Regions from separate parts of the Streptomyces sp. NPDC056128 genome, predicted to be linked through region 1. Evidence: riboswitches for the same ligand, from Rfam matches in the RefSeq annotation. Region 1 holds a riboswitch; the other holds the start of a gene.

The links. A riboswitch is a leader RNA that binds a small molecule or an ion and turns the genes downstream of it on or off. The one in region 1 is predicted to bind S-adenosylmethionine.
Region 2: another riboswitch for S-adenosylmethionine. It lies ahead of ACFC1X_RS23560 (aminotransferase class V-fold PLP-dependent enzyme); the one in region 1 lies ahead of thrC (threonine synthase).

The regions. Positions count from the first base shown of each region.
Region 1 is NZ_JBHJVQ010000026.1:61,071-75,850, reverse strand. Features, by position in the region: gene otsB (trehalose-phosphatase) at 1-384, shown strand, start outside; gene ACFC1X_RS31875 (trehalose-6-phosphate synthase) at 545-1,933, opposite strand; gene ACFC1X_RS31870 (hypothetical protein) at 2,080-2,760, shown strand; gene ACFC1X_RS31865 (glucosyl-3-phosphoglycerate synthase) at 2,764-3,708, opposite strand; SAM riboswitch class I at 3,861-4,008, shown strand; gene thrC (threonine synthase) at 4,026-5,327, shown strand; gene ACFC1X_RS31855 (MoaD/ThiS family protein) at 5,416-5,691, shown strand; gene ACFC1X_RS31850 (cold-shock protein) at 6,130-6,333, shown strand; gene groL (chaperonin GroEL) at 6,665-8,290, shown strand; gene ACFC1X_RS31840 (NADH:flavin oxidoreductase) at 8,513-9,643, shown strand; gene ACFC1X_RS31835 (carboxylesterase/lipase family protein) at 9,687-11,222, shown strand; gene ACFC1X_RS31830 (translation initiation factor IF-2) at 11,219-11,971, shown strand; gene ACFC1X_RS31825 (DUF397 domain-containing protein) at 11,987-12,178, opposite strand; gene ACFC1X_RS31820 (Scr1 family TA system antitoxin-like transcriptional regulator) at 12,162-13,001, opposite strand; gene ACFC1X_RS31815 (hypothetical protein) at 13,121-13,510, shown strand; gene ACFC1X_RS31810 (TetR/AcrR family transcriptional regulator) at 13,763-14,383, opposite strand; gene ACFC1X_RS31805 (SDR family NAD(P)-dependent oxidoreductase) at 14,479-14,780, shown strand, end outside.
Region 2 is NZ_JBHJVQ010000012.1:203,555-218,334, forward strand. Features, by position in the region: gene ACFC1X_RS23505 (NlpC/P60 family protein) at 1-412, opposite strand, end outside; gene ACFC1X_RS23510 (C40 family peptidase) at 625-1,665, opposite strand; gene ACFC1X_RS23515 (NYN domain-containing protein) at 1,897-3,240, opposite strand; gene ACFC1X_RS23520 (hypothetical protein) at 3,304-3,543, opposite strand; gene ACFC1X_RS23525 (rhomboid family intramembrane serine protease) at 3,701-4,534, shown strand; gene ACFC1X_RS23530 (Lrp/AsnC family transcriptional regulator) at 4,646-4,927, shown strand; gene ACFC1X_RS23535 (small secreted hydrophilic protein) at 5,105-5,401, shown strand; gene ACFC1X_RS23540 (ATP-binding protein) at 5,340-6,812, shown strand; gene ACFC1X_RS23545 (response regulator transcription factor) at 6,832-7,497, shown strand; gene ACFC1X_RS23550 (SLC13 family permease) at 7,555-8,970, shown strand; gene ACFC1X_RS23555 (glycerate kinase) at 9,054-10,286, shown strand; gene ACFC1X_RS23560 (aminotransferase class V-fold PLP-dependent enzyme) at 10,220-11,593, opposite strand; SAM riboswitch class IV at 11,755-11,871, opposite strand; gene trpD (anthranilate phosphoribosyltransferase) at 11,950-13,014, opposite strand; gene ACFC1X_RS23570 (cytochrome bc complex cytochrome b subunit) at 13,145-14,780, opposite strand, start outside; gene ACFC1X_RS23575 (Rieske 2Fe-2S domain-containing protein) at 14,779-14,780, opposite strand, start outside.

The DNA.
Region 1 (14,780 bases):
CACACCCGCCGCGCCCCCGACCCGCAGGCCGCCTTCGACGTCCTGCGCGTCCCCCTCACCGACCTGGCCTCCCGGCACGGCCTGATCGTCGAACCGGGCCGCATGGTCCTCGAACTGCGCCCACCCGGCATGGACAAGGGCGCGGCGCTACGGGCGTACGTCCGCGACACGGACGCCGCGTCCGTCCTCTACGCCGGCGACGACCTCGGCGACCTCCCCGCCTTCGCGGCGGTCGACGTCCTGCGCGCCGAGGGCACCCCGGGCCTCCTCGTCTGCAGCGGCAGCGACGAGGTCCCGGACCTCAGAAAGGGCGCCGACGTGGTGGTCGACGGCCCGACGGGGGTGGTGCGACTACTGCGCGCCCTGGCCACGCGCCTCGCCTAGCCGCCCCCGCCGCCGCCTGCAGGCAGTCGTGCTGCCTAGGGCGCCCCCGCCGCAGCCTGCGGGCATGCGTGCCGCCTGGGGCGGCACGGGTGGGCGCAGGCGGCACCCCGCTACGCCGGGCCACGGACACCCACCCAGCCCCAACGCCGGGCACCCGCCATCAAGCCCTCAGCGCATCCAACTGCTCAAGAAACCACCGCGCCGGAGGCAGCGCCGTCCCCGCCGCGGCCAGCCGCTTCGAGCGCTCGGCACGCTCCGCCGGGGCCACGGACAGCGCGGTGTGCAGCGCCTCCGCCGTCCCGGACACGTCGTACGGGTTCACCACCACCGCGTCCTCGCCCAGCTCCTCGTACGCCCCCGCCTCCCGCGACAGCACCAGCACGCACCCCTCGTCGGAGACGACCGGCACCTCCTTCGCGACCAGGTTCATCCCGTCCCGCACGGGGTTGACGAGGGCCACGTCGGCCAGCCGGTACGCCGCCAGCGACCGCGCGAAGTCGTCCTTCACGTGCAGCACGACCGGCGTCCAGTCCGCCGTACCGAACTCCTCGTTGACGGAGTCGGCGACCCGCCGCACCTCGCCCGTGTAGTCCCGGTACACGGCGAGATCCTGCCGCGACGGGTAGGCGAACGCGACGTGCACCACCCGCTCCCGCCACTCCGGCCGCGCCACCAGCAGCTCGCGGTAGGCCAGCAGCCCCCGCACGATGTTCTTGGACAGCTCGGTGCGGTCCACCCGCACGATCGTGCGGCGGCCCTCCCCGATCTCCTCCCGCAGCGCCGCCATCCGCTCGTCCACGTCGGCCTCATGCGACCGCGCGCGCAGGAAGTCCGCGTCCGCGCCGAGCCCGTGCACGCCGGTCTCCGTACCGCCGAGCCCGCCCACCAGGGCGTCGCAGCACGCGGTGAACGCGTCGGCCCAGCGCCGGGTGAGGAACCCGAGCCGGTCGGCGCCGAGCATGCCGCGCAGCACCTGCTCGGCGATGTCGTCCGGCAGCAGCCGGAAGTAGTCGACCGGCGCCCACGGCGTGTGCGAGAAGTGACCGATCCTGAGGTCCGGCCGCAGCTCGCGCAGCATCCCCGGCACCAGCGTCAGGTGGTAGTCCTGCACGATCGCGACCGCGCCCTCGGCGGCCTCCTCGGCCAGCGCCTCCGCGAAGCTCCGGTTGTACGCCTCGTAGGAGGCCCACTGCCGCCGGAACTCCGCGTCGAAGACCGGCTCCAGGGGCGTCTGGTAGAGCATGTGGTGCACGAACCACAGCACGGAGTTGGCGACCCCGTTGTACGCGTCCGCGTGCACGTCCGCCGGCACGTCCAGCATCCGCACGCCGTCCTCGCCGACCCCGCGCCGCACCGCCTCGCGGTCACCCTCGCCCAGCGCGGAGCACACCCACAGCGCCCCCGCGTCCGGCCCGATGGCCGACAGCCCCGAGACCAGCCCGCCACCACCCCGTTTCGCGCGCAGCGCCCCGTCCTCACCCACCTCGTACGAGACCGGCCCCCGATTGGAGGCGACCAGCACCTGAGCAGCACCGAAGCTTGAAGCCATACGCCTCAACCTAGCCCGGCCCCGAAATACTCAAACGTGGTCGCGCGTCACCTCAATGGTGATTCAGTCACGCGTCTTGTGCAGAAAGTGTGAACAGGAAGAGGATGTGCAGTGCACATTTCAACTTTCTGGGGGGTGGGCGCATCATGCCCATACGTACGCGACACCCGCGCACGCGCAGACTCGCCGGCACGGCGGCACTGATCACGGCCTCCGCACTGGCCCTGGCCGGCTGCGGCGACGGGGACATCGGTGCGAAGGAGGACAGCCGGCCCGCGTCGGCCACCGCCACTGCCACTCCGAGCAGCAGCCCCACCCCCGAGGCCGCCCTCAGCACCGAGACCCCGACGCCCACGCCGACCCCGACGCCCACCGCCGTCACGTTGCCGGACCTCACCGGCCGCGGCATCGGGGCGGCCGTCCTCGCCGCCGAGAAGGCGGACGTCGACTACACCGTGCGCCTCCAGGGCACCGGGCAGCGGGCCTCCTCCTGGGGCAGCGGTGAGAAGGCCTGCGGGCAGAGCGGTGGCTCCGGCGCCGTGACCTTCACCGTCCCCCGCGACGGCCGCGACTGCGCCGGGCGTCTGCTGCACACCCCCAAGCCGACCCCGAAGCCGTCGAAGACGCGGGACAGCGGCACGGGCGGTACCGGCGGCGGTACCGGCGTGTGCGAACTGATGAGCCCCGCGGGCAACTGCTACGCCGACGGCCAGTTCTGCGCCAAGAAGCACCGCGGCCTGAGCACCCACGGCCGCGGCGGCGAGTACCTGACCTGCGAGCAGGACTCGGGCGGCGTCTGGCGCTGGTCGGACGGCGTCTCCGGCTGACGCCTACGCCACCCGCCGCGCCGCGTACTCCGCGATCTCCGTCATCGGTGGCCGTTCCTCCGTGTCCACGGCGTGGGTGCGGGGCTCGAAGCCCGTGGGGCCGCGTTCGAACTGGGTGAGGGTCGGGCGGACCAGGTGGCCGCGGGCGAGGCGGAGCTGGGCGGTGCGGTAGATGGCGGCGGACATGCGGCCCAGGGCCTGGCCGTCCTGGTGGTGGTGGCGGCGGACGCCGACGTCGACCTGGGCGAGGGCGTCCAGGCCGACCAGGTGCAGGGCGTCGACCAGCATGCCCAGCTCGACGCCGTAGCCGACGGGGAAGGGGAGCCGTTCCAGCAGGGAGCGGCGGGCCGCGTACTCGCCGCCGAGCGGCTGTACGAAGCCGGCCAGCAGCGGCCAGTGCAGGTTGAGCAGCGGGCGGGCCACCAGCTCGGTGACCCGGCCGCCCTGGCCCGGAGTGGTGCCGAGGGGGCGGTCGTACATCGCCTTGACGAGCTGGACGTCCGGTTCGGTGAGCAGCGGGCCGACGATCCCGGAGACGAAGTCGGCGGAGAACTCGCGCAGGTCGGCGTCGACGAAGCAGACGATGTCGCCGCCGGTGACCAGCAGCGAACGCCACAGCACCTCGCCCTTGCCCGGCACCGCCGGGACACGCGGCAGGATCGCGTCGCGGTGCACGACCCGCGCGCCCGCCGCCGCGGCCACCGCCGACGTACGGTCGCTCGACCCGGAGTCCACCACCACGATCTCGTCGACGAGCGGAGCCCGGACCATCAGCTCGCGGCGGATCACCGTGACGATCTCGCCGACCGTCGCCTCCTCGTCGAGGGCCGGGAGCACCACGCTGACCGTCTGCCCGGTGGCCTGTTTGGCGGCCAGCAGCTGCCGGATCGGCCGGTCCCCGGCGGACCAGGAACGCGCGCTCAGCCAGCGCTCGACTTCTTCCAGCACGGTCCCAGGGCTCCTTCGTGATCAGTTGTGATCCATCTCGCGGTACGGACGACTATCTCAACCGTCCTGGCCTTCGGTTACAGTCTTGAACAACGCGCAGGACCACCGCATGCCGGGGTCGCCGCGCGTACCAGCGAAAAACAACTTCATACCGCTCATCCAGAGGGGCAGAGGGATACGGCCCGTTGAAGCCCCGGCAACCCTCCAGTCGGTTCTTGTCACACAGACGTGGCGAGGCTCCCGACTAGGGAAGGTGCCAAATCCGTCTCACGGCGAGATGCGTCGTGAGGAAGATGAGGAGAAAGGGCCTCGCCTCCATGGCTGTGCAGACTGCCGAAACCTCCACGAACACCCCGGGCGCCACCGACACCACCGTCGACCTCGGCCCCGCCGCCGCCCTGAGCTGCCGGGAGTGCGGCCACCGGGTCCCGCTCGGCCCGCTCTTCGCCTGCCAGGAGTGTTTCGGCCCGCTGGAGATCGCCTACGACTTCTCGGCCTACGACACCGAGGAACTCCGCAAGCGGATCGAAGCGGGCCCCGCCAACATCTGGCGCTACGCCCCCCTGCTGCCCGTCCCCGCCGACGTGGCCGACAAGCCGAACATCAACCCGGGCTGGACCAAGCTGGTCAAGGCCGACAACCTGGCCCGCGAGCTGGGCGTCACCGGCGGTCTCTACGTCAAGGACGACTCCGGCAACCCGACGCACTCCTTCAAGGACCGCGTCGTCGCCCAGGCCCTGGAGGCCGCCCGCGCCTTCGGCTTCACCACCCTCTCCTGCTCCTCCACCGGCAACCTCGCCGGTGCCGTCGGCGCCGCCGCCGCCCGGGCCGGCTTCCGCTCCTGCGTGTTCATCCCGCACGACCTGGAGCAGGGCAAGGTCGTCATGGCCGCCGTCTACGGCGGCGAGCTGGTCGGCATCCAGGGCAACTACGACGACGTGAACCGCTTCTGCTCCGAGCTGATCGGCGACCCGGCCGGCGAGGGCTGGGGCTTCGTCAACGTCAACCTGCGGCCGTACTACGCCGAGGGCTCCAAGACCCTCGCGTACGAGATCTGCGAGCAGCTCGGCTGGCGGCTGCCCGACCAGATCGTCGTCCCGATCGCCTCCGGCTCCCAGCTCACGAAGATCGACAAGGGGCTGCAGGAGCTGATCAAGCTCGGGCTGGTCGAGGACAAGCCGTACAAGATCTTCGGCGCCCAGGCCGAGGGCTGCTCGCCGGTGTCCACGGCGTACAAGGCCGGCCACGACGTCGTACGCCCGCAGAAGCCGGACACCATCGCCAAGTCGCTGGCCATCGGCAACCCCGCCGACGGGCCCTATGTCCTGGACATCGCGCGGCGTACCGGCGGTGCGGTGGAGGACGTGACCGACGCGCAGGTCGTGGACGCGATCAAGCTGCTCGCCCGGACCGAGGGCATCTTCGCGGAGACCGCCGGTGGTGTGACGGTGGGGGTCACCAAGAAGCTGGTCGAGAGTGGCTTGCTGGACCCGTCGCTCACCACGGTCGTCCTCAATACCGGTGACGGTCTGAAGACGTTGGACGCGGTGGCGGACACGGGGCTGACTGCGACCATTCGTCCCAACCTCGACTCGTTCCGTGAGGCCGGCCTCGAGTAAGACAGCTTGTACGTCGTCTGCGGGCTGGTGGGGGCTGGTCGCGCAGTTCCCCGCGCCCCTAGGTAAGTCAACTTGACCGGAGGTTCAAGTGAGCGTCAACGTCCGCATCCCTACCATCCTGCGCACCTACACCGGTGGCCAGGCCGAGGTCAGTGCCGAGGGTGCGAATCTCGGTGAGGTCATCTCCGACCTGGAGAAGAACCACACCGGTATCGCCGCCCGCGTCCTGGACGACCAGGGCAAGCTGCGCCGCTTCGTCAACGTCTACGTCAACGACGACGACGTGCGCTTCGAGCAGGGCCTGGAGACCGCCACCCCGGACGGCGCGGGCGTCTCCATCATCCCGGCGGTCGCCGGCGGCTGATCACGCCGTTGGTTACCGCTGGTAATCGTGGTGACGCAGAGTTCATCGAATTGCCCCCTCCGTAAGAGAAGCGGAGGGGGCAATTCCATTGGATTGAGCGCGGTAGAGTTGGGGAACACGCTCCCGATCAAGGCATCGGGAACCTTGAATTCCTGCCGCCCGCCCGACAAGAAACAGCCAAAGTGTGGGTGTGTTTCGCGGCTTTTGTGACTTTTGTGTGCCCCGACTTGACCCACATTCAGGGGAAAGCTCGTCATATTCCGGACCGGGTACGTCCAGATTTCTCGTCCGATTGACCTGTTGCAGACGGCAGTTGGACAGATACATTCAGCCGCGGTCGACGCGTTCCGGCGCACGCCCCCAGTCGTGGGGGGTGAGGTCTGACCCGGGTCCGCGAAGTGCGGATCTGTGCAAGGGCCAGTAATAGGGGAGTTAGGCATGGCTCAGGGCACCGTCAAGTGGTTCAACGCGGAGAAGGGGTACGGCTTCATCGCGGTCGACGGTGGTGCGGATGTTTTCGTCCACTACAGCGCGATTCAGATGGACGGCTACCGCACCCTCGAAGAAGGCCAGCGGGTCGAGTTCGAGATCTCGCAGGGTCAGAAGGGCCCGCAGGCCGACATGGTTCGCCTCAGCGCCTGAGACGTTCGGCCACCGCAAGTAAACGGTTCTTCTCCGAAGGGCCCGCACCTCCCCGGAGGTGCGGGCCCTTCGGGCTGCCCGGACCCGGGGCGCGCCCGGTGTTCGCGGGTGGCTGAGCGGGCGGCCGGATCCCCCGGAGGCGCTTGCACTCGATGGGGTCGAGTGCTAATCATTGGCGTTAGCACTCTGAAGGTGAGAGTGACAACGAAGGACCGGGTCGGTGAGGCCCGCAGGCCGGGTGGGGAAGGAACCACGAGGTCGGCGAGCCGTCCGTCGCGGGCGCGGGCGCGGTCCGAAGGAATCACCCCCAGTCCTGGAGGGACCACTTCACATGGCCAAGATCATCGCGTTCGACGAGGAGGCACGGCGCGGCCTCGAGCGCGGCATGAACCAGCTCGCGGACGCCGTCAAGGTGACGCTCGGCCCCAAGGGCCGCAACGTCGTCCTCGAGAAGAAGTGGGGCGCCCCCACGATCACCAACGATGGTGTCTCCATCGCCAAGGAGATCGAGCTCGAGGACCCGTACGAGAAGATCGGCGCCGAGCTGGTCAAGGAAGTCGCCAAGAAGACGGACGACGTCGCCGGTGACGGTACGACCACCGCGACCGTTCTCGCCCAGGCCCTGGTCAAGGAAGGCCTGCGCAACGTCGCGGCCGGCGCCAACCCGATGGCCCTGAAGCGCGGCATCGAGAAGGCCGTCGAGGCCGTCTCCGCCGCCCTGCTCGAGCAGGCGAAGGACGTCGAGACCAAGGAGCAGATCGCCTCCACGGCCTCCATCTCCGCCGCCGACACCCAGATCGGCGAGCTGATCGCCGAGGCCATGGACAAGGTCGGCAAGGAAGGCGTCATCACCGTCGAGGAGTCCCAGACCTTCGGTCTGGAGCTGGAGCTCACCGAGGGTATGCGCTTCGACAAGGGCTACATCTCGGCGTACTTCGCCACCGACATGGAGCGTATGGAGGCGTCGCTCGACGACCCGTACATCCTGATCGCCAACTCCAAGATCGGCAACGTCAAGGACCTGCTGCCGCTCCTGGAGAAGGTCATGCAGTCGGGCAAGCCGCTGCTGATCATCGCCGAGGACGTCGAGGGCGAGGCCCTGTCGACCCTGGTCGTCAACAAGATCCGCGGCACCTTCAAGTCCGTCGCCGTCAAGGCCCCGGGCTTCGGTGACCGCCGCAAGGCCATGCTCGGCGACATCGCCATCCTCACGGGCGGCGAGGTCATCTCCGAGGAGGTCGGCCTCAAGCTGGAGAACGCGTCCCTGGACCTCCTGGGCCGCGCCCGCAAGGTCGTCATCACCAAGGACGAGACCACCATCGTCGACGGCGCCGGCTCGACCGACCAGGTCAACGGCCGCGTCAACCAGATCCGCGCCGAGATCGAGAACAGCGACTCGGACTACGACCGCGAGAAGCTCCAGGAGCGCCTGGCGAAGCTGGCCGGCGGCGTGGCCGTCATCAAGGCCGGTGCCGCCACCGAGGTCGAGCTCAAGGAGCGCAAGCACCGCATCGAGGACGCCGTTCGCAACGCGAAGGCGGCCGTCGAGGAGGGCATCGTCGCCGGTGGTGGCGTGGCCCTGCTCCAGGCCTCCCAGGTCTTCGAGAAGCTGGAGCTGTCGGGTGACGAGGCGACCGGCGCCAACGCCGTGAAGCTCGCCCTGGAGGCCCCGCTGAAGCAGATCGCCGTCAACGGTGGTCTCGAGGGCGGCGTCGTCGTGGAGAAGGTCCGCAACCTCCAGGTCGGCCACGGCCTGAACGCCGCGACCGGTGACTACGTCGACATGATCGCCGAGGGCATCATCGACCCGGCGAAGGTGACCCGTTCCGCGCTGCAGAACGCCGCCTCCATCGCCGCGCTGTTCCTCACCACCGAGGCCGTCATCGCCGACAAGCCGGAGAAGGCCGCCGCGGCCGGTGCTCCGGGCGGCATGCCGGGCGGTGACATGGACTTCTGATCGACCGGTTCCGGTTGATCGAGCGTCCCGCACGAACCGAGGGCGGCACTCCCCGAGCGGGGGGTGCCGCCCTCGGCGTTGTCCCGGACCGGGGCTGTGGGCCGGATCACGCCCCGGCGGGTGCGGTGGGCGGAATGAGGGCTGGTGGATGCGGGGTTCACGCTGGAGAGTGTCCATGCGCACGCACATACCACCTGGTACCCCCCACCAAGGAGCCCCCACGTGACCGTCACCCCCGTCGAGGCCGCCTCCCGCGCCGCCCAGATCCTCGCCCGCCCGGCCACCATCAACGGACTCACCGTGCCGAACCGCATCGCGATGGCGCCGATGACCCGGATGTTCTCCCCGGGCGGCGTCCCCGGTGAGGACGTGGTGTCGTACTACTCCCGCCGGGCCGCCGCCGGAGTCGGCCTGATCGTCACCGAGGGGACGTACGTCGGTCACGACTCCGCCGGGCAGAGCAGCCGAGTGCCCCGGTTCCACGGCGAGGAGCAGCTCGCCGGATGGGCGAAGGCCGCCGACGCGGTGCACGCGGCGGGCGGCACGATCGTGCCCCAGCTGTGGCACATCGGCATGGTGCGCAAGGCCGGCCAGCCGCCGTTCGCGGACGCCCCCGCCGTCGGCCCCTCCGGGCTGCGCATCGGCGAGGACGAGGTCACCGGCACGGCCATGACCCGGCGCGACCTGGACGACGTCATCGGCGCCTTCGCCCAGGCCGCCGCGGACGCCGAGCGCATCGGCTTCGACGGCGTGGAGATCCACGGCGCCCACGGCTACCTCGTCGACCAGTTCCTGTGGTCCGGCACCAACCGCCGCACCGACGCCTACGGCGGCGACCCCGTGGCCCGCACCCGGTTCGCCGCCGAGATCGTGGCCGCCGTACGGGAGAGGGTCTCGCCGGAGTTCCCCGTGATCTTCCGCTACTCGCAGTGGAAGCAGGAGGCCTACGACGCCCGCCTCGCCGAGACCCCCGAGGAGCTGGAGGCGATCCTCGCCCCGCTCGCCTCGGCCGGCGTCGACGCCTTCCACGCCTCCACCCGCCGCTACTGGCTCCCCGAGTTCGACGGCTCCGACCTCAACCTCGCCGGCTGGACCAAGAAGCTGACCGGCCGCACCACCATCACCGTCGGCTCGGTCGGCCTCGACGGCGACTTCACCAAGGCGTTCCTGGGCGAGGGCGCCCCCGTCGGCAGCCTCGACAACCTCCTCGACCGCCTGGAGCGCGACGAGTTCGACCTCGTCGCCGTCGGCCGCGCGCTGCTCCAGGACCCGCTGTGGGCCGAGAAGGTCCTCGCCGGACGCTTCGACAGCCTCGCCCCCTACGACGCGGCGTCGCTGAAGACCCTGAGCTGACCCCGCCCGCTCGCGGTGCGCACCACGGCGTACTGTCCGTGGGATGACGATCCCTGGACCCGTGGAGTCAGTGGAACCCGTGGTGCGCACGGCCGCCGGTGCGGTGCGCGGGCGAGGGGAGGACGGGCTGACCGTCTTCCGCGGCATCCCCTTCGCCGAACCCCCGGTGGGCGCGGGCCGGTTCGCCGCCCCGCGCCCCGTCCGCCCCTGGGACGGCATACGCGACGCGTACGCGTTCGGCCCGCCGCCCCCGCAGGACCTCGGCATCGCGCCCCCGGCCGGTGCGCTCCCCCAGGGTGACGACTGGCTGACGGTCAACGTCTGGACGCCGGAGCCCGATCCGGCCGCCCGCCGCCCGGTGATGGTGTGGATTTACGGCGGCGCCTACAAACTCGGCCACTCCGGCAGCCCCGGCTACGACGCCCGCCGCATCGCCGTCGACGGCGACCTCGTCGTCGTCACCTTCAACTACCGCCTCGGCATGGAGGGTTTCGCCCACATCGAGGGCGCCCCCGCCAACCGGGGTCTGCTCGACCAGGTGGCCGCGCTGGAGTGGGTACGGGACAACATCGCGGCGTTCGGCGGCGATCCGGGTCGGGTCACCGTCTTCGGGGAGTCCGCGGGCGCCGGTTCCGTGGCCGCGCTGCTCGCCATGCCGAGCGCCGCCGGACTCTTCGGGCGGGCCATCGCGCAGAGCGTGCCGGGCACCTTCTTCTCGCCGGAACTCGCCCGGGACCTCGGTACCGCCCTCGCCGCCGAGGCCGGTCTGCGCCCCACCGTCGCCGACCTCGGCGCCCTCGCTCCCGAGCAGCTCGTCAAGGCCGGTCAGGCCCTCGCCCCGAAGATGCCCGGCCGCGTCGACCGCTGGGGACAGGCCGCGCCCACCGTCACGCCGTACGCCCCGGTCGTCGACGGCGAGGTCCTGCCGGTCACACCCTGGCGGGCGCTGACTTCCGGCGCCTCCCGCGACGTCGACCTGGTCGTCGGTCACAACCGCGACGAGAACCGCCTGTTCACCGCGATGGCCGGAAAGCTCGGCGAGATCGGCGAGGAACGGGCGGGGGCCGCCCTGCGCCTGTACGCGCCGGGCGGCGAGGCGGCCTACCGGGCGGCGTTCCCGGGCGCCTCCGCGAACGACCTCTACGAACGCGTCCAGACCGACTGGCTGTTCGGCATGCCCTCCCTGCACCTGGCCGAGGCGCATGTGGCGGGCGGGGGCCACGCCCACGTCTACGAGCTGACCTGGGCGGCCCCGGCCGACGGCGGCGCCCTCGGCGCCTGTCACGCCCTGGACGTCCCGCTGCTCTTCGGCACGTTCGGGGCCGACCTCGGCCTCCTCGTCTTCGCCGGTGCGGAGCCGTCCCCGGAGGCGCTGGCCCTGTCCTCCCGTTTCCGGTCCTCCTGGACGGCGTTCGCGCGCACGGGCGACCCGGGCTGGCCCGCGTACGACACGGAACGCCGCCTCGTCCAGGTCCTGGACGCCGAGCCGGTCGTCGCGCCGTACCCGGAGGAGAGGTCCCGACGCCTGTGGGAGGGCTACGAGTTCCCGCCGCTGCCCCTCGTGGGACGGGGCGCGTGAGCGCCGGACGCTCACTGCGGCCGCTGCTGCTGCTCGCGCCCCTGGCGCTGCTCGTCGCGGGCTGCGGGGTGGCCGAGCCGTCCGAGGAGAAGGCGACGGACGCGGCCCGCGAGGTGGCCAGGACGGTGGGCGAGCGACTCTACGGCCAGCGTCCGCGCACGGCGGACGAGGCGGGGCGCGAGGCCGCCGGTATGGACGGGGTGGAGGTGATGCGGGTCGACGGCACCTCGTCCCACGACGGGGACGGCCTCGAACTGGTCGTCCGCACGTCCGGCACGGCGTTCAACTCGACCTTCGACATCGAGGAGGTCACCGTACGGCGGTGTTTCGCGGTCCGCGTGTCATCCCGGTCCGAGTGGCGCGAGAAGCCCCGTGACGTGGACTGCCCGGACAGCCTTCCCCTGGTCTTCGGCCCGCCGCCCGAGCCGCCCCAGCTGCCCGAAAAGGAACTGCGCGCGAAGCTGCCCCGGGTGCCGGAGGGCGGCCGTGCCGACGAGGCGGAGGTGCGGCGCGTGATCGCCGGGCTGGACATGGACCCGGCGATCCGCAGCGAGGTGAAGGCGGACGGCGGACGGGTCGGCGTGCTCCTGCTGGTGCCGGGCGACGGCTTCGGCCCGCAGGACTGCGTCCTCGCCCGGGTGGACCCCGGCGCGACCGAGGTGTGGGTACCGCCCCGGGTCCAGCGGATGCGGGGGGAGGCCGGCTGCACGGTGTCCAACGCCCTGCACCCGGCGCCGCCGCCGCACTGAACGCCCGACGCCGGGTCAGGACGCCTTGAGGGCGCCTATGAAGGCGGTCCAGGCGGCGGCTTGGAAGCGGAGGGTTGGTCCGTCGGGGTTCTTGGAGTCGCGGACGGGGGTGGTGGTGGGGTTGCCGACGGCTACTTCGAGGCAGTCGCCGCCACTCCCGCCGCTGTAGCTGGACTTGTGCCAAGTCGCCTCAGGGGTACTCCTCATGGGCGTAATCCTGCGCCATCGCCTCGATCAGGGCCAGGGACTTCTGTGGGGAGAGGGCTTCGGCGGTCAGAAGCTCGTAGGTGTGACGTTGGTACCTGACGGTGGTGGGATCGTCCTCCAACCGTCCGGTGCCGACTCCCTCGAAGTAGAGCAGAGGAGGCGCGTCCTTGAAGTCCATCAGCTTGATGGAGCCCTCCATCGACGCATGGGCACCGGCTTTGAGCGGCAGGACCTGCACGATGGCCCGGCTTCGCCGGATGATGCCGATCAAGTGGTGCAGAGCTTCTGCCATCACTTGGCGCCCGCCCGTCTCCCGGCGCAGTGCGGCCTCGTCGAGCACCACCCACAACAACGGATTCGTTGGATCGTCGAGGATGCGGGCCCGCTCCATTCGAGCCGCCACCAGCTCGTCCACCTTCTCATTCGGCCCCGTGGGTCGATAGGCGCGGAAAACTGCCCGCGCGTACGCGGGGGTCTGAAGCAGGCCTGGGATCAGCAGTGGAGCGTACTGCCTGATTGCGGTTGCCTGCGCTTCCGCCTCCGCGGCCTCGGCGAAGTGCTCGGGATGTCTGGACTTCGCCGAAGCCGCGCAGTTGCGCCGGAAGAAGTCCTCCGTCCCGAGGGCGTCGTCCAGCAGACCCGCGTACTCGCGCTGCATCCTCCTCGTCCCGGACTCCAGCTGGCCGATGAACGAGCCGCTGACGAACAACCGTCCGCCCAACTCCTCCTGGCTCAGCCCGGCCTTCTCCCGCGCGTGGCGCAACTCCGCACCCAGCAGGGCGCGGGGGGACGACGAGGGGTCGAGGTCTTTCGGTCCAGGCATGGCAACGGAACTCCCGGTCGTACAGCAGGGGTTGTTGGGCCTCCCTCTCTGGCCAGGTTAGAGGCGGACCGGACACGCTGTGTCGCGAATCACGAACTCAGCGTGGAGGTGGAGGAAAGGTGCGGTCGACCGAGGAAATCGTCGAGTCCCTGCGGCAGGCACTCCTGGGCGCGGGCGTCGTCCTGCCGTCCCTGTGCGTCGATCCGGTGACCGGCGCGAGTGACGAGCCGTTCGCCCTGGTCGAGCTGGGGCGCTGCAACGTCCGGGTGGCCGAGCGGCTGGCGTCGGTGGTGCGGGGTGAGCGGCCGGCGGTCGGCACGCACGCCGTGGACGCGCGGGACGGCCGGGTGGGGGAGGTGATGGGGCACGTCGGCGGCAGCGTGCAACTGCGGCCGGTCGGCGGGGGCCGGGAGTGGGACTGCCCGCACGGGTCGGTGACGGCGGCGGGGACGGACGAGGTGATGCGGGCCAGACTGCGGCACACGAACCACGAGAGCGCGCGGGGCTAGACCGGTCATGGTCACCGGGCCTCGCGTCAGGCCGCCGCGCTCCCTGGACGAGCTGGTGTCGGCAAGACGACGGTCTGGGCGCTGCTGCGCTCCGCGGTGCATCCCGCACCGGAGGGAGACCCGCACCGCCGCGCGGAGATCACCGAGAGTAACCTGACCGCCGTATGGGCCAACTTCGCCCAGCGCGGATACCGGCGTCTCCTCTACACGAACACCCTGAGCGCGCTGCCGCAGGCGACGGACGGGCGGCCGTCACCTCTCCGTGAGAGGCGGCCAGCCGCGCAGCGCCAGGTCGGCCACCTGCCGGAGGTCGTCCCGGGTGGCGCCGCCGGCCGCCTGGACGGCGATGCCGTTACCGACGGTCATGAGGTAGCGGGCCAGGAGGGCCGGGTCGGTGCCGGGGGGCAGGTCGCCCTCGTCGACGGCACGTTGGAAACGGTCCTGGAGCCGGTCGACGCCCCCGTTGCGCCAGTCGGCGAGCAGGTCCCGGGCGGCCCGGCCCGACTCGCCGGCGGCGAGGGAGCCCTGGACGCCGAGACAGCCGCTCGGGCAGCCCGGGCTGGTGGTGGTCCGCACCGAGCCGTTCAGGAAGGCGGTGGCGACCTCGCGGGCGGTCGGCTCCTTCAGGGCCCGGGCCAGGTAGGCGGCGGGGCCCTCCTCGTAGCGCTCCAGGGACCTGCGGAACAGGTCCTCCTTGTTGCCGAAGGCCGCGTACATGCTGGTGCGCGTGATGCCCATGGCGTCGGTGAGGTCGGTGAGGCTGGCGCCCTCGTAGCCGTGCTCCCAGAAGACCCGCATCGCGCGCTCCAGCGCCTCGTCGGCGTCGAAACCCCGCGGCCGGCCGACCGGCGCCTTCTTCCGTCCCGTCTCCATGGCACCGAGCATACCTCTTCTGTACCGATCGGTTCTGAAGTGCTACGGTCGTTGTTCGGTACCGATCGATACTTAAATCGACGGAGGTCATTCCCATGGGACAGTTCGACGGCAAGACCGCGGTGATCACCGGCGGCAGCAGCGGGATCGGCCTGGCGACCGCCGTGCGGCTGGCGGCCGACGGGGCGCACGTGTTCATCACCGGGCGGCGCAAGACCGAGCTGGACGCCGCCGTGGAGACCATCGGCGCGGAGCGGGCGACCGCGGTGGCGGGGGACATCGCCGACCAGGCCGACCTGGACCGGCTCTACAACGCGGTCCGCGCCCGCGGCCGGGGGCTCGACGTGCTCTTCGCGAACGCGGCGACCGGCTCCTTCGCCACCCTGGAGCAGACCAC
Region 2 (14,780 bases), on a different contig from region 1:
CGAGGACGGACGCCCGGTCCAGGTATTCGTCCGGGGTCGCGGAGAGCAGCAGGGCCAGCGACGGGTCGATGCCGCCGGAGCGGTACTGGGCCCCGGCCAGCGAACCGAGCGCGTCGCGCATGGAGTTGATCCGCTCCTGCTGCCGGGCGATCGAGTCCTGCGCGGTGCCGACCTCCTTCCGCAGGGTGTCGGTGCGCGCGTCGGCCTTGTTGTAGGCCTCGGTCGCCTGCTCCGCCTCGGTGTGCAGGCGGTCCACCTCCGCCCGCCGGTCGTCCTGCGGGGCGGCCGGGGCCGCGGGCGCGGCGGTGGCCGGTACGGCGCCCAGGACTGCGGCGGCGACGGAGAGCAGGCCGACGGCGGCGACGGAGCCGCGGTCGAACCCGGACGGTGCAAGGCGGCGATGGGACCCCACGGGAAGCCGCACTCCTTCCGCTGGCGGACGGGGAAACGCGGCAGACAGTAACCCCGTGACGGGGTACCGGCCAACGACCTCCGGGCCCCGCGCACGGCGGCGCCCCGCCGCTGACGCAGGTCACCGGCGGGGCGGGGGTCCACAGGACGTACCGTGATTCGCCCGAACGGGCGGCATGGCGAGGCTGGTTCAGGGGTGGCGCGTGCTCCGGGTCAGACCCGCACGCCGAACATGAACGGGCCGCCGATGGTGCTCATCGACTCGTAGCGCACGACCGTGCCGGTGCGCGGCGCGTGCAGCACCTGGCCGTTGCCGGCGTAGAGGCCGACGTGGTGCAGGTCGTTGAAGAAGAAGACGAGGTCGCCGACCTGGAGCTGGCTCATGGAGGAGATCCGGGTACCCGCGCCGGTCTGCGCCTCGGAGGTGCGCGGGATACCGACGCCGGCCTGGGCGTAGGCCCAGGAGGTCAGGCCCGAGCAGTCGAAGGAGGACGGGCCGGTGGCGCCGTAGACGTACGGCGTGCCTATCTTGCTCTGGGCGGCGGCGAAGGCGGCGGCGGCGCGGCCGGAGGCGGGGGTGCCCTTGCCGGAGAGGACCTCGCGCTCGCTGCTGCGGGTGGCGCGCTGCTCCTCGGCGGCGAGCGCGGCCTTCTCCTTCGCGGTGAGCGTGTTGAGCAGCTTCTGCGCGGAGGAGAGCTTGCCCTGGACTTCCTTCTTCTTGTTGCCCAGTTCGGTGCGGGTGGCCGAGAGGTCCTTGAGCTTCTCGGACGCCTCGGAGCGCTGCTGGGCGAGGTCGCGCTGCTTGCCCTGGATCTTCTTGAGCGCCTCGACCTGCTGACCGCTGAGCTGGTCGAGCGTGGAGGCCTTGTCCAGGTAGTTGTCCGGGTCGGCGGAGAGGAAGAGCTGGAGGGAGGGGTCGATGCCGCCGGAGCGGTACTGGGCGCTGGCCATCGAACCGAGGCCGTCGCGCAGCTCGTTGAGCTCCTCCTGGCCGCGGGCGACGTTGTCCTGGATGGTGGAGATCTCCTTCTGGAGCTTCTCCTGCTTCTCCTTGGCGCCGTTGTACTTCTCGGTGGCCTTCTCGGCCTCCTCGTAGAGCTTGTCGACCTTGGCCTTGACCTCGTCCTTGCTCGGCTTCTCGCTCGGCGCGGCGTTGGCGGCCTGGGAGCTGAGAGCGACAGCGGCGGCGGCAGCGGTGGTGAGCACGGTCACGCGCGTGCGGCTCGGCTGCTTGGGACGACGGTGGGACGCCACGGAGACGAGCTCCTTCTTGAGAGGGATCACCCGTTCGAGGGTTCGAGGGCTGACCCTAGTGACCCACTCGTGATCAGTTCAAATCCTCCGCCGAAAAATCCTGGTTACGCACCGCGTTCTTCGTCACAACTCACCTGCAGTGACGCCTGCCTGACACTACGTTGCGTGACAGTTCCGTCAATTCAGGCATAGGGCGCCTACGTTGCGGTTGGTACGGAAGTGAATGAGCGGCTAGGAAAGCCGCTTGAGGAGCACCACGGACGCCACCGGGCGTGCGCCGGCGCGCGCCACGCCGTCGGCCACCTCGCGGTCGGTCGAGACGACGATGACGGGCCGTCCCGGCGGCTCGGCGCGCACGAGTTGGCGGATCAGCTCGTCGGCGGTGACGCCGGGCTTGGAGAACAGCACCCGCACCCCGCGCGGCGGCGCGAGCAGCACCGGCGCCGCCAGTTCGGCCCCGTCGAAGACACAGGTCATCTCCGCGCCGGTCTGGGCGGCGAGCTGGGAGAGCTGGCCGAGCAGCCTGAGCCGCTGCTTCTCCAGCGGCATCTGCGGATAGCCGGTCTTGGTGACGTTGTAGCCGTCGACGACCAGGTGGGCCTGGGGCAGGGCGAGCAACTGGTCGAGGATGGCGGGGTCGTTCTCGGACAGGGCGCGCGCGGCGATGTCCTTCGGCGTCATCCGGCCGGGTTCGACCGCGTCCACGGTCTCGGCGGGCCGCACGGACACCGGAGGCAGCGCCAGCTCCCTGCGCAGCCCCTGGGTGGCGTCCAGCAGGGTGTCCAGGAGCAGCCGGACGCGCATGTCCTCGACGCTGCGCCCCTCGCGGGCGGCCTTGCGGGTGGCCTCCAGGGCCGCCTCCGCCTCCCCGAGGCGGGTCTTGAGCCGCCGGGACTCGCTCTCGGCGGCGGACACCTGGGTCTGGCCCTCGGTGCGGACGGTGTCCATCTCGGCCTGGACCTTGCGCAGCGCGGCCTCGCCGCGCTTGACGTCGCTGAGGGCCGAGCGCAGCTTGCGGTGGAGCGCCTCGGTCTCCTTCTTCGCCGACTCCAGCTCGGCGCGCAGCCGCTCGGTCTCCGTCCGGGTGTGCTCCCGGGCCCGGGCCAGTTCCTCGTGCAGCCGCTCCAGCTCGGCGCGGCTCTCCTCGTCGGCGCGCTCGGCGTCCGCGCGCTGCGCCTCCTCGCCGGCGGCGGTCACCAGCTTCACCCAGCCGTGCGGGCGCAGCACGTAGGCCGCGGCGGCCACGTCGAGCGGGTCGGCGGCGGGCGGCGGGGAGCCGGCGTCCAGGGCGCCGGCCAGTTCCGGCTGGGCGTCGCGGAACTTCTCGCCGATGCGCTGGCGGAACAGCGGGTCGCTCTCCACGGCGGCGGCCATGGCGTTGCCGGCGAACTTGGCCCTGCGGTTGGGGGCGAACCTGGCGTACTGCCTCAGCTGCGCGGGCAGCTCGGCGAGGGTGAGTCCGCCGAAGCCGTCGGACACGATCTGCACGACTCTGCGGCGCACGCCGTCGGGCAGCGGACGGTCGAGCACCTCAGCGGCGCCGTCGCCCGGCCCCCCGTCGTGTGTCTCCACCATCCGTCATCCCCATGTCTCAGGGCGGTCCCGGCCGGGGACCGCCTCGTGCGGGAACCGCTCCGCTCAGGAGGCGGCACCCGGCCTGTCCACGAGTTCCACCTGGTCCACGGCGTTGCACCAGCGGCACCGCACCGACTCGACGGTCTCGCTGAGCACCTCGCGCTCCTCGACCTTCGGCTCGCCGGCCAGGTCGAGGTGGACGTACTCGACGACCTTCGAGGCCCGGGTCACGTCGAAACGGGTCAGGTTGCCGCACAGGGTGCAGCGCCACCGTGTCGTGTCCGTCGGCAGGGGAACCGTCATCGTGGCTGTTCGCTCTCTTCCAGTGTCGGTGACGCGCCGGGCCGCCCCGGTGCGTGTGGCTCGTAACCCTACGGCCTGGCGGGTACCCGACGCCCGCGTGTCCACGGCGGCGAGGCGGTATGGGTCGTTGCGGTCGGTTACGTCATGCTCTGTGTCCATGATCGGTAACTGGAGCAGGGCGGCCCTCGGGAGGGCTCGAACGCTCGGCACGGCCCGTACGCCACGGGGCCGCGCGGCGCCGGTGACGTACACGCTGATCACGCTCTGCTGTGTGCTGTTCCTGGTCAGCCCGGCGGCGGGCCTCAATCCGGTGTACGGCACCGGCGAGGAGCTGCTGGCCGCGCAGCGCGCGTACTTCCGGCGCTGGGGCGTGATCCCCGCAGAACTGTTCGAGGGCTCCCCCGGTTCCGCGCTCACCCCCGCCACGGCGCTGTTCGTCCACGGCAGCTGGGTGCATCTGCTGGGCAACATGCTCTTCCTGTACGTCTTCGGCGCGATGACCGAGGAGCGCATGGGCCGGTTCCAGTTCGCCCTGTTCTACCTCGGCTGCGGCTACCTGGCGCTGCTCGGCTACGCGGGCGCGAACGCCCACTCCCAGCAGTCCCTGGTCGGCGCGTCCGGGGCGATCTCCGCGATCCTCGGCGCGTTCCTGTTCCTCTTCCCCCGCGCCCGGGTGACCAGCCTCCTGCCCTTCCTCTTCTTCCTGCCGCTGCGTTTCCCGGCCTGGCTGGTCCTCCCCTTCTGGGCGGCCCTCCAGTGGATGGCGGCGGGCCGGGCGGGCGACGGCCCGGGGGTGGCGTACCTCGCCCACCTGGTGGGCTTCGGCCTGGGCTTCACTTTCGCGTGGGTGCGGTTCGGGCGTACGACTAGGGCCTGTCCGGCGGACCAGGCCGCGGGAAAGCGACGGCACCTGTTCGGTGCCGGTGAGCGGGGTCTGGTGCGTGCAGCTGCAAGGCGGAGGAAGGAGTCGACGCGGAGCGTCGGCGAGTGACGACAACGCCGCAGATGTGCGTGCCAGACCCCGCGTCCGCGGCATGGTCCGCCGGACAGGCCCTAGAGTGAAGAGCGTTCCAGTGGCGGCCCCCGAGGGAGAGAACCAGCCGTGATCAGCGCGATCGTGCTCATCAAGACCAGCGTGGACCGGATTCCCGAGATCGCGGAGCAGATCGCCGCGCTGGAGAGCGTCAGCGAGGTCTTCTCCGTCACCGGCACCTACGACCTGATCGCCATGGTGCGGGTGAGCCGGCACGAGGACCTGGCCGACGTCATCCCGGGCCGGATCAGCAAGATCCCGGGCGTGGAGGGCACCGACACCCACGTCGCGTTCCGGACGTACTCGCAGCACGACCTGGAGGCGGCGTTCGCCATCGGCCTCGACAGCTAGACGCTCCGCCGGTGCGCGCCCCGAAGGGGCGCGGGGCGGTGTTGATCTGCGGCTCCGCCGCGTGGGCGCGAGCAACCACAACGCACCCGCAGGCGACCGAAGGCCGATGCCCCGGATGAGGAGTTCTTCATGCAGGCCTCATCGAAACCACCAGGTACCGCGCGCAGCATCGGACGTATGGTCTTCTCCCGCCGGATGGCGGCACTCGCCGCCGTCGTCCTGATTCCACTCGGTATCGCCGCGACCAGTTTCGCCCTCACCGACAGTCCCCAGGAGCCCAAAGTCCCGGCCAAGGTGGAGCTGGAGAGCGGCTCCCCCACCCCGGCGCCGGCCTCCTCCTCGCCCGAGCCCACGCCCAGCGACCAGGTGGTGACCCGGCCGCCGGTGACGGACGGCCCTTCGGATGACGACGATGACGACGACCGAGGCCGGGACGCCGACGACGGAGCCGGGGACGACGGAGCCGACGGCTGACCGTGAACGCCGACGGATCTCGGCCCGGGTCCGCATCCTGCTCTGGCTGCTGCTCGTGATGGCGGTCGCGCTCGCCTCGGTGGCGGCGACCACCCGCTCGATCCTGCTGCGCGACACCGACCAGCGGATCAACGGCCTGCTCGCGCAGGAGGCCGGCGAGTTCGCCAACTTCGAGGAGCAGGGGTTCGACCCGGAGACCGGCCGCCCCTTCACCGACCCGGGCCGGCTGCTGCGGGTCTTCCTGGAGCGGCAGTACGCCGACCTGGACGAGGAACTGGTCGGCCTGGTGGGCGAGGTGGGCAGCAGGCCCACCCAGATCATCCAGCAGCGCGAGATCCCGGTCGACCGCCCCCTGCACGAGGACGCCGACGCCCGGCGCCGCATCTACGCCTCGCCCGACTCCACCGGCACCCTGGAGCGGCCCGAGGGCGAGATCCGCTGGGCCAAGGTCACCGTGGCCCGCTACGGCGGCGAACCGGCGGCCGCCTTCGTGGTCGCCTTCCACCCGGGCCGCGAACAGGCCCGCGCGGACGAGGTGTTCCGCGTCCTGCTCGCCATCTCGGGCGTCGCCCTGCTGATGACGACGGGCATCGCCTGGGTGGTCGCCGGCCGCATCCTCAAACCGGTGCGGCTCGTGCGCACCACGGCCGCGCAGCTCACCGAGCAGGACCTGACCCGGCGCATCCCGGTGCACGGCCACGACGACGTCGCCGCCCTGGCCGAGACCTTCAACGCCATGCTGGACCGGCTGGAGCGCGCCTTCGCCACCCAGCGCCGGTTCGTCGACGACGCCGGCCACGAACTGCGCACCCCCATCACCATCGTGCGCGGCCACCTGGAACTGATGGGCGACGAGCCCGCCGAGCGCGAGGAGACCATCCGGCTCGTCACGGACGAACTGGACCGGATGAGCCGCATCGTCGAGGACCTGCTGCTGCTCGCCAAGGCCGAACGCCCCGACTTCGTCACCCCCGAACCGGTGCAGCTCGCCGAACTCACCGCCGACGTCTACGTCAAGGCCCGCACCCTCGGCGACCGGGACTGGGTGCTGGCCGAGGTCGCCGACCGGGAGGCCCGGCTCGACCCCCAGCGGATCACACAGGCCATGGTGCAGCTCGCGCAGAACGCGGTGCAGCACACCACCACCGGCCAGACCATCCGCATCGGCTCCCGCGCCGACGGCGCCCGCGTCGAGCTGTACGTCGCCGACTCCGGCCCCGGGGTCCAGGCGCAGGACGCCGAGGTGATCTTCGAGCGGTTCCGGCGCGGCACGGCCCGGCGCGGGGTGCGCGGCACGGGCGCCGGGCTCGGGCTGTCGATCGTCCGGGCGATCGCCGAGGGGCACGGCGGCCAGGTCGACCTGCGCGCCACCGAGGGCGGCGGCGCCACCTTCGTACTGACACTGGACTGACTCCGGAAGAGGCACGCCCATGAACCGCATCCTCATCGTCGAGGACGAGGAGCGCATCGCCTCCTTCGTCGAGAAGGGCCTGCGCGCCAACGGCTTCACCACCACCGCCGTCGGCGACGGCGAGGCCGCCTACGAGTACGCCCTCACCGGCGGCTTCGACCTGGTCGTACTGGACATCGGGCTGCCCGGCCGGGACGGCTTCACGGTCCTGCGCGAGCTGCGCGAGGCCCGGGTGACGACCCCGGTGATCGTGCTGACCGCCCGGGACTCGGTCCGGGACACGGTGGCCGGCCTGGAGGGCGGCGCCGACGACTGGATGACCAAACCGTTCCGCTTCGAGGAACTGCTCGCCCGGGTCAGGCTCCGGCTGCGTACGGCGGCCCGCGCGCCGGAGGTGACGGTACTGAAGTCGGGGGCGCTCAGCCTGGACCTGCGCACCCGCCGGGCCCGCGCCCAGGGGCGGACGGTGGACCTGACGGCCCGTGAGTTCGTGCTCCTGGAGCTGTTCCTGCGCCATCCGGGGCAGGTACTCTCCCGCGAGCAGATCCTGTCGCACGTGTGGGGCTACGACTTCGACCCGGGCTCCAACATCGTGGACGTCTACGTGCGGGCGCTGCGCAAGAAGCTCGGGGCGCAGCAGGTGGAGACCGTGCGCGGGATGGGGTACCGGCTGCCGGCCTGGTGAAGTTTCCTTCATGTGACGCTCATTGAGGGCTCACCGCACCCGTGAACCCTCGATGACGTGACGTTGAACCTCCGCCTCGCGGCGGCCCTGTGCGTGGCGCTGTCCCTGTGCGCGCTGCTGGCGGTCCCCGCCAACTTCCCCGCCCTGGGCGGCGACGCGCGGCTCACCCTGGCCGTGTTCGCGCTGGCGACCTGTGCCTGGATCGGCACGCCGATCGACGACACGTACATCGCGCTCGGCGCCGGGCTCGCGCTGACCGCGACCGGAGTGATCAGCAGCGACACCCTCTTCGGCACCCTCGGGGACGCCACGGTGTGGCTGCTGATCTGCGCCTTCGTGCTGGCGGCGGCGGTGGCGCGGACCGGGCTCGCCGGGCGGGCCGCGGCGTTCCTGGTCGGCGGGGCGCGCACCGTGCGGCAGTTGGTGCACCTGACGACGGCCGCGCTGGTCGTGACCGCGTTCGCGGTGCCGGCCACCTCGGGCCGGGCGGCGCTCGCGCTGCCGGTGTTCCTCGCGCTCGCCAAGGCCCTCGCGGACCGGAAGCGGCTGGTGGTCATGCTGGCGCTGCTGTTCCCGACAGTGATCCTGCTGTCGGCGGTCGCCACCCTGATCGGCGCGGGCGCGCATCTGATCACCGTGTCGGTGCTGTGGGAGGCGACCGGGGACCGGATCGGGTTCACACAATGGCTGCTGCTGGGGCTGCCGCTGGCGGTGGCCTCCTCCCATCTGGCCGCCGAGACCGTCCTGCTGACCACCACGCGCCGCGCGGACCGCGAGGGCCCGGTCCACATCACCGCCGAGGAGATACAGCGGCACAGCGAGAGCCCGGTCACCGGCCCGTGGACGCAGGCGGAGAAGCGCTGTGCCCTGCTGCTGGCCACGGTGGTGGCGCTGTGGTGCAGCGAGCCCCTGCACCACGTGTCGCCCGCGGTGGTGGCGCTGATCGGGGCGGTCGTCGCCTCCTCACCCGCGCTGGGCACCGTACGGCTCAAGGACGCGCTGAAGACGGTGCCCTGGTCGCTGCTGCTGTTCATGGCGGCGACCATGGCGATGGGCGTGGCGCTCGCGGACTCCGGGGCGGCGAAGTGGCTGGTGTCGGGGCTGCCCGCACACGTGGCGCCGGCCGTCTTCCTCGGGGTCGTGGTCGCGGTGAGCACGGCGGCCCACCTGGTCCTCCAGTCCCGCTCGGCCCGCTCGTCCGTACTGGTCCCGCTGGTGATCGCCGCGGCCGTCGGCGCGGGGGTCAATCCGGTCGCCGCGGCGCTCGCGTCGACCGCCGCGGCCGGTTTCTGTCACACGCTGCCGGCCTCCGCCAAGCCGGTCACGCTCTTCTCCGACATCCCCGGCACCCCCACCTACACCCCGCGCGACCTGCTGCGGCTGTCCGCCGTCCTGGCCCCGCTGACCGCCCTCCTCGTGCTGTTCTTCGCCGCCGCCGTCTGGCCGCTGCTCGGCGTGCCCGTCACCCGATGAAGGAGTCCGCCATGTCCGCCATGCCGTCCGTGTCCTCTGCGCCCCCTGCGCCCTCTGCGTCCTCTGCGTCCTCTGCGTCCTCTGTGTCCTCCAAGCTGAGCCGTGTTGTCGTCGCCCCTAGCGGCTTCAAGGAGTCCCTGTCCGCGCAGGCCGCCGCCGACGCCATCGCGGCCGGTGTCCGCCGGGTGCTGCCGGCCGCCGAGATCGACCGGATCCCGCTGGTCGACGGCGGTGAGGGCACGGCCGTGGCGCTGGCCGCCGCGACCGGCGGGCGGCTGGTCGCGCTGGCCGCCACCGGCCCGGTCGGCGAACCCGTCGGCACCCACTTCGCGCTGCTCGGCGGCCGGGACACGGCGGTGGTGGAGATGGCCGCAGTCGCGGGGCTGTCCCTGGTCCCCCGCGCCCTGCGCGACCCCGGCGCGACGACCACGTACGGCGTCGGCGAGCTGATCGGCGCCGCGCTCGACACCGGGGTGCGGCGGATCCTGGTCGGCTGCGGCGACTCCGGTACGTCGGACGGGGGCGCGGGGGCGCTCCAGGCGCTCGGGGCGCGGTTGCTGGACGCGGACGGGTTCGAACTGCCGCCCGGCGGAGGCGAGCTGGTCCGCCTCGCCCGCGTCGACCCGTCCGGCCTGGAGACCCGGCTGAAGGACACCGAGCTGCTCGTCGCCTGCAACCCGTACAACGTGCTGTGCGGCGAAGGGGGCGTGGCCCGGGTGTTCGGCCCGCAGAAGGGGGCGACGCCCGCACAGGTGGAGCAGTTGTCGGCCGGTCTGGAGAACTGGGCGCGCGTCCTCACCCGCGACCTCGGGGTCAGCGGCACGGACCTGCGGGGCGGCCCGGGCACCGGCGCCTCGGGCGGGCTCGGCGCCGGGCTGGCCGCGGTCGGCGCCCGGCTGCTGCCCCGCTTCGACGTGCTGCTCGACCACCTCGACCTGGAGGCCCGCCTCGCCCGTGCCGACCTGGTGCTCACCGCCGAGGGCGCCCTGGACCACCAGACGTCGCGCGGCAAGGTCCCGGCGGAGGTGGCCCGGCGCGCCAAGCTCTACGGCCGTCCGGTCCTCGCCCTGGCCGGCACGCTCGGCGAGGGCGCGCACGACGTGCCGGGGGTGGACGCCTGCCACGGGATCATGCCGGCGCCGATGGCCCTGGCGGACGCGCTGCTGCGGGCCGCGGAGCTGCTGACGGACGCCACGGAGCGGGCGTTGCGGATGGTGCTCCTGGGGTCGCGGCTGCCGGGCCGGCCGGCTCAGGCGGCGGAACTGCCCAGGGCGGCGGAGGTGTCGGGCACGCAGCGGCCGTCCTCGGTGCGGTAGCTCCACCGGGCGCCGTCGCTGACCAGCTCCTTGACGGCGTGCACGAACCGCTCGACGTGCTCGTCCGGGGTGCCGGCGCCGAAGCTCACGCGGATGGCGTTGAGGGACTTCTCCCCCGGCGCCGCCTCCGGGGCGCCGCACTCGCCCTGCGCGCCGGGCTCGCCGCCGAGCAGGGTGCGCACCAGCGGGTGGGCGCAGAACAGGCCGTCGCGCACCCCGATGCCGTACTCGGCGGAGAGCGCGGCGGCGAAGTGGGAGCTGTTCCAGCCGTCGACGACGAAGGAGAGCACGCCCACGCGGGGCGCGTCGTCGCCGAAGAGGGAGAGGACCCGCACCTCGGGCACCTCGGCGAGGCCCTCCCGCACCTTGGCGATCAGGTGCTCCTCGCGGGCGACCAGCGAGTCGAACCCGGCCTCGGTGAGGGCCTTGCAGGCGGAGGCGATCGAGTAGACGCCGATGACGTTGGGCGACCCGGCCTCGTGCCGGGCGGCGCTGTCGTGCCACCGCACGTCCACGCCCCCGTCGGCGCGCCGGGTGACACTGCGGCTGGCGCCGCCGCCGGCGAGGTAGGGCTCGGCCTCGCGCAGCCAGTCGGCACGGCCGGCCAGCACGCCGGAGCCGAACGGGGCGTACAGCTTGTGCCCGGAGAAGGCGACCCAGTCGACGTCGAGGTCGCGCACGCTCACCGGGTGGTGCGGGGCGAGCTGGGCGGCGTCCAGCACGATCCGGGCGCCGTGCGCGTGTGCGGCGGCGGCCAGTTCACGCACCGGCCACAGCTCACCGGTGACGTTGGAGGCGCCGGTGACGCAGACCAGGGCGGGCCCGTACGGCTCGCGGGCGGCGAGGGCGCGCTCCAGGGTCTCGACGGCCTCGTCGGGGGTGCGGGGGGCGTCGAGGTAGGTCACGTCCGCGTCGCGCCAGGGCAGCAGCGAGGCGTGGTGCTCGGTCTCGAAGACGAAGACCCGGCAGCCGGCGGGCAGCGCGCCGGCCAGCAGGTTGAGGGAGTCGGTGGTGGACCGGGTGAACACGACCTGGTCGTCCTCCCGGCAGCCGAGGAACTCGGCGACGGTGTCGCGGGCGTTCTCGAACAGGTCGGTCGACAGCTGCGACAGGTACCCGGCGCCGCGGTGCACGCTGCCGTAGTACGGGGCGTAGGCGGCCACGTCGTCCCAGACCCGCTGGAGCGCGGGGGCGCTGGCGGCGTAGTCGAGCGCGGCGTAGGTGACCTCCCCGCCGGTGACGAGCGGGACGGTGACGTCGCGGCCCAGGACGGGCAGCGGGGTGGCGACAGCGGTGGGTACGGACATGGCGGACTCCCGTGAGGACCAGCGCGCAGTAGGGCGCTGTGAAAGAGAAGAAGAGGGTGTGCGGAGGCGGGGCTCTGCGGCCCTATCGCATTCGCTGGTTCACGGGAGACTCCCTCGGACGACCAGGACCCCTGGCCCCACACTTCGGAAAGCGTGCGAGGGGTCCGCGCTTGCCGTGAACCTTGCTGTCCACGACCTGGTCTTCACCCGGGGCACCCCGCCACGGACGGAGGGTTGCCGGACAGTCGGCCGGGGCCTCATGACTGTCACTCATGACCTGCTGAAAAACCTATGGGAAGTGATCGGCGTCCCGCAACCCGAGTCCGGATCGCGGGACGCACGTCACACGGCGGGGCCTACGCGTTGCTGGCGGCCACCCAGCGGTCCAGGGCGCGCTTGGCGGCGCCCGAGTCGATCGCCTCGGCCGCCCGGTCCATGCCGGCCCGGATGCGCTCCGGCAGGGGTCCCTCGCCGCCCTCCAGGGCGACCAGGGCGGCCGCCGAGTTCAGCAGCACGGCGTCCCGCACGGGGCCCGTCTCGCCGTTCAGCAGACGCCGGGCGACGTCGGCGTTGTAGGAGGCGTCGGCGCCGCGCAGGGCCTCGACCGGCACCAGTTCGAGGCCGACGTCCCGCGGGTCGAAGGTCTCCTCGGTCACCCGGCCGTCGCGCACGACCCAGACCCGGGACGTGGCGGTCGTGGTCAACTCGTCGAGGCCGTCGTCGCCCCGGAAGACCAGGGACGAGTGGCCGCGCTCCGCGAAGACACCGGCGATGATCGGCGCCATCCGGGCGTGGGCGACGCCGATCGCCTGGGCCTTGACCTTCGCGGGGTTGGTCAGCGGGCCCAGGAAGTTGAACACCGTGCGGATGCCGAGCTGGCCGCGCGCCGAGGCCACGTGGCGCAGCGCCGGGTGGAACTTCACGGCGAAGCAGAAGGTGATGCCGGCCTCCTCGGCGACCTCCGCCACCCGCTGCGGCGTCAGCTCCAGATTGACGCCGAGCTTCTCCAGGACGTCGGAGGCCCCGGAGGCCGAGGAGGCGGCCCGGTTGCCGTGCTTGACGACCTTCGCGCCCGTGCCGGCCACGACGATCGCCGACATGGTGGAGATGTTGACCGTCTTGGCGCCGTCGCCGCCGGTGCCGACGATGTCGACCGTCTCGCCCGGCACCTCGATGACGTTGGCGTGCGCGTACATGGTGCGGACCAGGCCGGAGATCTCCTCGACGGTCTCGCCCTTGAACCTCAGGCCCACCGCCAGGCCGGCGATCTGCGCGTCGGTCGCCTCGCCGCGCATGATCACGTCCAGCGCCCACGCGGTGTCGTCCTGGGACAGGTCGTGGCCGTCCAGCAGCCGGTTCAGCAGGGCGGGCCAGGAGCGGCCGCCCGCGATGTCGCCTCCAGCGGGGGTCACAGCGCTCATGGTCGCTCCTGATGGTCGTAGGTCGTGGAGAAGGAGTGTGGTCCCACCCTATCCAGCCCCGGGCACGGCGAAGGGCCCCGTCCGCGGAACGGACGGGGCCCTTCGACCGTGGTGTGGCGACGCAGGAGGGTCAGTGGTGGCCGTGGCCGCTCGTGATCTCCTTGTACTCCTCGACGGTCGGCTTCGGAATCTGCGACTCCTCGCCGTAGTACGACTCGCTCAGCTTGGCGCGGAGCTTCTCGCCGCGGGACACCTTGCGCTCGACACCGTTCTCGTCGACCGTCGGGCCGATCTCGGCGGGCTTGTACTGGTCGTGCGCGGTGAGGGTGTGCAGCTGCTCCTGGCTGAGCGGCTCGTGCACCTCGATGAACTCACCGTGCGGCAGGCGCTTGATGATGCCCGACTCGCGGCCGTGCAGCACCTTCTCCTTGTCCCGGCGCTGGAGGCCGAGGCAGATCCGCTTGGTGGCGATGAACGCGAGGACCGGTCCGACGAAGAACGCGATGCGGACGAACCAGGTGATCGCGTTGATCGACAGGTGGAAGTGGGTGGCCCACAGGTCGTTGCCGCCACCGATCAGCAGAATCATGTACCAGGTGATCCAGGCGACACCGAAGGCCGTCCGGGTCGGGGCGTTGCGCGGGCGGTCCAGGATGTGGTGCTCGCGCTTGTCGCCGGTGACCCAGGACTCGATGAACGGGTAGACCGCGATCGCCACGAGGACCAGCGGGAAGATCATCAGCGGGATGAACACGCCCAGGGCGAGTGTGTGGCCCCAGAAGTTGACCTCCCAGCCGGGCATCACACGGATCAGGCCCTCGGAGAAGCCCATGTACCAGTCGGGCTGGGCGCCGGTGGAGACCTGGTCCGGCCGGTAGGGACCGATGGCCCAGATCGGGTTGATCGTGGCGATGGCCGAGACGGCGGCGATCACACCGAAGACCAGGAAGAAGAAGCCTCCGGCCTTCGCCATGTACACCGGCAGCAGCGGCATGCCGACGACGTTCTTGTTGGTCTTGCCCGGACCCGCGAACTGCGTGTGCTTGTGGTAGAAGACCAGGATCAGGTGGCCGACCACCAGGCCGAGCATGATGCCCGGCAGCAGCAGGATGTGGATCGAGTAGAAGCGGGCCACGAAGTCGTCGCCCGGGAACTCGCCGCCGAACAGGAAGAACGAGAGGTACGTGCCGACGATCGGCACGGACAGGATCGCGCCCTCCATGAAGCGGACACCGGTGCCGGAGAGCAGGTCGTCCGGGAGCGAGTAACCGGTGAAGCCGGTGAACATGCCGAGGACGAACAGCAGGAAGCCGAACAGCCAGTTGATCTCACGCGGCTTGCGGAACGCGCCGGTGAAGAAGACGCGCATCATGTGCACGAACATGCCGGCGAGGAAGATCAGCGCCGCCCAGTGGTGGATCTGCCGGATCAGCAGACCACCGCGGACGTCGAACGAGATGTCCAGGGTGGACTTGAACGCCTCGCTCATCAGCTGTCCCTGCAGCGGGACGTACGAGCCGTGGTACTCCACCTCGTTCATCGAGGGGTGGAAGAACAGCGTCAGGTACACACCCGTGAGGATGATGATGATGAAGCTGTAGAGGCAGACCTCGCCCAGCATGAACGACCAGTGGTCGGGGAAGATCTTGCGCATGTTGGCCTTGGCCAGGGAGTAGATCCCGAGCCGGCCGTCGGCCCAGTCGGCGACCCGTTCGCCGGCCGGGGCCTTCCCGCGGGAGCGGGACTCGTTGCTCTCTGAAGTACTC